One region of the Psychrobacter fjordensis genome, then DNA from elsewhere that is predicted to be linked to it. Evidence: predicted binding sites of a transcription regulator. Region 1 holds the regulator's gene; the other holds the start of a gene.
What was found. Region 1 encodes PhoB, which activates phosphate uptake and scavenging genes when phosphate is short. Its sites were predicted from a motif close to TGTCATNAANCTGTCATAA; they were not measured.

Region 2: a site for PhoB is predicted at 1,864-1,882, ahead of pstS (phosphate ABC transporter substrate-binding protein PstS). Genes of this name have one in related genera too.

The regions. Positions count from the first base shown of each region.
Region 1 is NZ_CAJGYP010000001.1:1,383,704-1,386,922, forward strand. It holds gene asd (archaetidylserine decarboxylase) at 1-670, opposite strand, end outside; gene dtd (D-aminoacyl-tRNA deacylase) at 783-1,238, shown strand; gene phoB (phosphate regulon transcriptional regulator PhoB) at 1,385-2,089, shown strand; gene phoR (phosphate regulon sensor histidine kinase PhoR) at 2,152-3,219, shown strand, end outside.
Region 2 is NZ_CAJGYP010000001.1:898,551-901,769, forward strand. It holds gene pstC (phosphate ABC transporter permease subunit PstC) at 1-452, opposite strand, end outside; gene pstS (phosphate ABC transporter substrate-binding protein PstS) at 619-1,791, opposite strand; TPP riboswitch at 2,123-2,253, shown strand; gene thiC (phosphomethylpyrimidine synthase ThiC) at 2,506-3,219, shown strand, end outside.

The DNA of each region.
Region 1 (3,219 bases):
CGGCTTCTTGGATATCATCCGTACGTGAGATTTTACCTGTCGCTACCGTTTCGATACCAGCGACAATCATCGCTCCGACCATCACTACGGCTGCTTTGCCATACTTAGTATCAAACATACAAACCAAACGCTCATTACGTGCAAATAAGTCAGGCACGTTATCGGCAGTCGTATTATTGACCGAAAACAGCGTACCCGGTACGTAACGCGTCTTGGTTAAAGTACCATCGAACGGCATATGGACGCGGTGATAATTACTAGGTGCTAGATAAACGGTTGCAAAGCTACCATCAGCAAAATAATGGCCGTCTTCGCTATCAGCAAGTAGCTGCCCGACATCGTAGTAGCGACCTTTGGCTTGGAGCAATTTATGGTCTTCGATCTGACCCAACTGCGAGATAACACCATCCGCAGGGCTGACAATACCGTCAGCAGTCGTATCGATAGGGCGAGCATCGTCTTTTAGTTCACGAGTAAAAAAATCATTGAAACTTTCATAGGCATTAAAGCTCTGGCGCTCATACTCGTCCAAACTGACATGATAAGCTTTAGCAAAGCTACGGATAAATGCGCGTTTGACGTAAGGGTGGCGACTTGCGGCTAGACGGCCTGCAACTTTACTTAGCTGCTGCTGCGGGACAAGCTGTTGCAAGGTGGTGAATAAATTCATAATGAGGTTACCAAAGTAAAGTTCAATGTAATAATTAATGGGCAAGTGAATGGCTGCATTTTATCATGGACAGCATGTTATTGTATGAGCATAATCTGTAAGGAGTCAGTAAATGAAAGCGCTTATACAACGAGTGAAGGGTGCGAGTGTCACCATTGATGAACAGTGTGTCGGTACTATTGAGCAAGGTGTGTTGGCATATATTGGTTTGGGTCACGATGATACGCTACAAAGCGCGCAGAGAATGGTCGATAAAATCTTGACTTATCGCATCTTTGAAAATGATGATGATCCTGCCAAATATGGTAAATTAGATAAAAACGTCCAGCAAGTAGCCGGCGGATTACTATTGGTATCACAGTTCACTTTGATGGCAAAAACCGATAAAGGCCGTCGCCCTGACTTCGGTGGTGCAATGGCACCCGATATGGCACAGGCATTGTTCGCACAATTGGTTGCTTATGCCAAAACCCAGCATGCCAATGTGGCCACTGGTCAGTTTGGCGCTGATATGCAGGTCTCAAGTATTAATGATGGGCCGCTGAATTTCTTATTAGAGGTAAAGTAAACAATCGGATTCAATATTAAGGATAAGGCATTTCAAACAAATGTCATTAAGCTGTCATAATTAATCCGTTTAATAGATAAAATATAGCGAGCACCTATCGCCTTTTTTATAAGTTGAGTTTTGTCATCTAACGCTGAGAATACCGTATGTATAATGAGCAAATTTTGATTGTTGAAGATGAACCTGCGATTCGTGAGATGATCGTAATGACACTAGAAATGGCTGGATTTGATAGCTTACAGGCAGCCGATGTGTCAGAGGCGCATCAGCAAGTCGTCGATCATAGGCCTGCGCTTATTTTATTAGATTGGATGCTGCCCGGAGATAAAAGCGGTGTTGATTTTTGCCGTATGCTCAAAAATGATGAGATATTGTCCGAAATCCCCGTCATTATGCTGACGGCCAAAGGTGAAGAAGATAGTAAGGTTCACGGCCTTGATGCGGGTGCTGATGACTATATGACCAAGCCCTTTTCGACACGTGAATTGATATCAAGAATCAAAGCAGTGTTGCGCCGTAGTAGTGCGCTCAGTAGTGATAAGCCTATCGAAATAGGCAATCTAAGCCTAGATACAAAGAGCCAGCGTGTGACAGCCACAGGCAAAGTCATCGAGGTTGGCCCCACTGAGTATCGATTATTAGCATTCTTTATGAGTCACCCAGAGCGTGCTTATACGCGGACCCAACTGCTAGATCAAGTATGGGGTGGCAACGTCTATATTGAAGATAGAACCATTGATGTACATATCAAACGTCTGCGTACATTACTGCGCCCACATGACTGTGATAAGTTGATACAGACGGTTCGTGGTACAGGCTATCGGTTTTCTAGCTTTATTGAACCCAGTTAGTTGACCCTAAAAGTGCCTTGGCAATCGTGGCCCAATATAGCGAATAGTGGTAAGGATAATAAATGAGCAATACTATGCCAATAGACAATAACCAGCAGGGCACGTTAAAGCCAACCTCTCAGAAGCATGCAACGGATCAACTTAAAAAAATCAGCAGCGCCGTACAAGCATTAAAAGATGCGGTGATTTTAATCAATGATGATGATGGTTTGGAGTGGTGGAATCAAGCGGCAGAGGATTTGCTGCTATTGCAAGTAACGGATAAAGGTCAAAGTATTTTTGACTTCATCAGTGCCCCTGAATTCCGTCAATATTATCAGTCTACGACGATACCTAACGATGGTGTTCATATAGAATCATGGCGAGATGCTAAGCGCTATCTAAAGTGTGAAATTACACCGTTTGGTGATGAAAAGCTGCTCATTATTTATGACGTGACACGATTGCATAATTTAGAAGAAATGCGCCGCGATTTTGTCGGGAATGTCTCGCATGAATTGCGGACGCCATTGACCGTAATGATGGGGTATTTAGAAAACTTCTCACATCAGCCAGATATGCCGCCGCATTGGCGTCGTGGTTTTGAGTTGATGACTCAGCAAACAGCTCGCATGAATAGAATTGTAAATGACTTGCTCCTGTTATCTCGCATTGAAATCGAAGAAGCTCATGAGCTGACTTATATTGATATGACCAAGCTGTTGACTCATGTCTATGATGATGCGCAAGCTTACAATCAATCGTATGGTCATACCATTCATTTGCAGATAGATACTTATGACGGGCTACAAGGTTCAGAGATGTACCTAAATAGTGCATTGTCGAATTTGGTGATAAATGCTATTAAATATACCCCAAAAGGTGGCGATATATCCATCAGCTGGACCAAGACATCAGAAGGCTGCAAGTTCGCTGTTGAGGACAATGGCATTGGCATTGCACCGCAGCATATTGAGCGTTTGACGGAGCGTTTTTATCGTATTGATAAAGGCCGTAGTCGTGCCACAGGTGGTACAGGTTTGGGCCTCGCGATTGTAAAACATGTCCTATATCAACATGAGGCAAAATTACAAATTGACTCGGTAGAAGGGGTCGGCTCCACCTTTAGCATGGTATTCCCAGCAGCTTAT
Region 2 (3,219 bases), 490 kb from region 1:
CCAATGTGCTCAATGAACCATGGCTGAATGTGATCGCCAAAGAAAGGCGCAAATACAAACAATCCCCACATACCGTAAATGATAGAAGGGATACCAGCCAATAGTTCAATGGCAATGCCAAGTGGTTTTTTTAAGAACTTTGGGCACATTTCGGTTAAAAATATGGCAATACCAAAGCTGACTGGAACGGCAATTAAGATGGCGATAAATGATGTCACCAACGTGCCGTAAATAGGCGCTAATGCACCGTACTCATTAGCAACTGTATCCCAGTTATTGCTGGTATAAAAGCCCAAACCAAATGCTTGAATGCTCGGCCATGCGCCGACGATTAAAGAAACTAAAATACCACCTAAAGACATTAGGACAAGAATGGCAAAAGCTTTGGTTGCATTAACAAACAAAAAATCGTAACGTTTTTGTTTAGCCAATTGGGACCTTAAATCATTCATAAGTGTCTCAGCATTGAATAGGGTTGAGTCAAAATATTAGAAATCTTTATTGGGTTTTATCACAATAAACTTAGGAGCAAACTTACTGTGATAAAACCTCTCAAATAACTACCGGAGAATAGTTATTCGAGAGGGTAACTCTTAAAGCTTATTCAGTAGATAACAGTTACTGAGCCGGCTTGTAGACTGGTTGTCCATCACTGCCTTTCACGTCATTCCATTTGGCTTTGAATAAGGCAACAGCCGTATCAGAGAATGGAACGTAATCTAGTGCCATGGCATCATCGTCGCCTTGGGTATAGGCCCAATCAAAGAAGTTCAACACGCCAGCTACTTGCTGAGGATTTTCTGGTTGCTTGTGTACTAAGATAAAGGTTGCAGCAGCGATAGGCCATGCTTGCTCAGTCTCAGAGTTGGTGATAACTTTATAAAAGCCTTCTTGCTGTGACCAGTCGATGTCACCAGCCGCTGCAAAGGTTTCTGCAGAAGGTTGCACGAAGTTACCCGCAGCATTTTTTAGCGCTGTGTGTGACATTTTATTTTGCTTGGCATAAGCATACTCAACGTAGCCAATAGAGTTTTTCATACGGTTTACGTAGCTTGATACGCCTTCGTTACCTTTACCGCCTGCACCGGTAGCAGAGGTTGGCCATTTCACAGTCTTATCAACGCCGACGCTATCTTTCCAGTCTGTTGACACTTTGGCTAAGTAATCAGTGAAGTTAAAGGTTGTGCCTGAACCGTCTGAGCGGAATACGGTCGTAATAGCAGCATCAGGCAATGTCAAATCTGGGTTCATTGCTTTGATAGCCGGATCATTCCAGTTGCTAATTTTGCCCAAATAGATGTCTGCTAACGTTGTACCGTCTAACTGTAATTGACCAGGCTCAACACCGTCGATATTTACGATAGGTACGACACCACCGATAACGGTTGGAAACTGAATCAAGCCTGCTTCGTCTAACTCTGCAGGCGTCATCGGTGCATCAGAAGCGCCGAAATCGACAGTTTTTGATTGAATTTGTTTGATACCACCAGAGGAGCCAATTGATTGATAATTGACTTGACCACCAGTCGCACCATTGTAGTCATAAGACCATTTGGCATAGATAGGCTGCGGGAATGAAGCACCTGCACCCGTGATATTCATTGCGATATTCTCAGCAGATTTAAAACCTGTATCAGCAGAAGGCGTGCCTTGAGTCTGAGTGGTTGTTTCAGCCGTGGTGGCAGCGCTACTGGTAGTATCAGCAGCTGGCTCTGCCGTATCTGTTGACTTATTACACGCCGTAAGCATTAATGTACAACTAACGGCAACTGCTAATAACGAATAACGCATATAAGACTCCTGAAGTTTAACAACGATACAAAAAAGCATTGTTTGTGACATGCGTGCTATCTTGCCAAGTTTTTATGACAGTTTAATGACAACCTTATGAATCTTTCATTTGCTGTAATAAATGTGCAATTCAAGGAATCTTAGAAGAGTAAAGATACGCCCGATTATTACAGCACATTTATTAAGTAGTAGTTAAAGAGCGCTTATCGAAGGGTGCTCATGTTCTGTGCTTATCACAGATTTGAAATCTGCTATGTAGATGGAACACCTATGGCCAAATACTATTAGCCCTCATAGCAGAATTTTGTTAGTATGAAGGGGATTCACAACACTGACAGACTCGGGGTGCGGTGTATTATTGGCTCGCTTTATTAAAGTAGATGTCCTAATACATTCGCTGAGAGATCACCCGCCGAACCTGATGCGGTTAGTACCGACGCAGGGAAGTCTTAAGCACTTTGTTATTTATAGCAAGGGACGTGCAGAAATGCCTTTTTATCTTCATTACTATCTTGGTGTGCGTGATGTACTACTAAATAGTGAAGACTGATACAAAGCTGCGTCCAACGTTTGATGAGTATCACTCACGACTATATCACTCAGTTTTAGTCGCGAACGATGCTCATGAGCTGAACTTGCCCAAATTACAAACGCTACCCCCGCAGATACTGGCGGTGTTGATTTTATTCAAAAACCAACACGCTAGGACAGCATATGACTATTTTAGAGACCTCCCCAAACACAAAAGCCGCTCAAACTCATATCCCAGCCAGTGCCTCACTCAATGTGAGTGGCAGCAAAGCGGATAAAAAAGCAGACGCGCTAAAAACCCCTGCCCACCGTGCCGCAAGTGATGCTCGCTTCGAAGAAGATGCCCGCGATTTGCACCGTATCTTGCCCGCCTCTCGTAAAGTTTATATCGAAGGTTCAAGACCCGATATCCAAGTGCCGATGCGCGAAATAACGCTTGACCCTACTCCTGTGCAAGGCGTTTCTGAAGGCGAATGGGAGCAGAACCCACCATTTTATGTCTATGACACATCAGGTGTTTATACCGATCCCAACGTCGATATTGATTTGACAAAAGGCTTGCCGAAACTGCGTGAAGGCTGGATTGCTGAGCGCGGTGATACTGAGCAGCTCAATGGTTTATCTAGCTCATACGGACTGGCTCGCGCCCGCGATATCAGTACTGCTAACCTTAGATTCGCTCATATCGACAAACCACGCCGCGCCAAAGATGTCGATGGCAAAGCTGGCAACGTCACTCAAATGTACTACGCTCGTCGCGGTATCATCACTCCAGAAATGGAATATATCGCCATTCGCGAAACACAAAAACAGCATGAGCTGACCGATATGCGTCAGCACGATGGTGAGAACTTTGGTGCTAACACGCCGACGGTTATCACCCCTGAATTTGTGCGT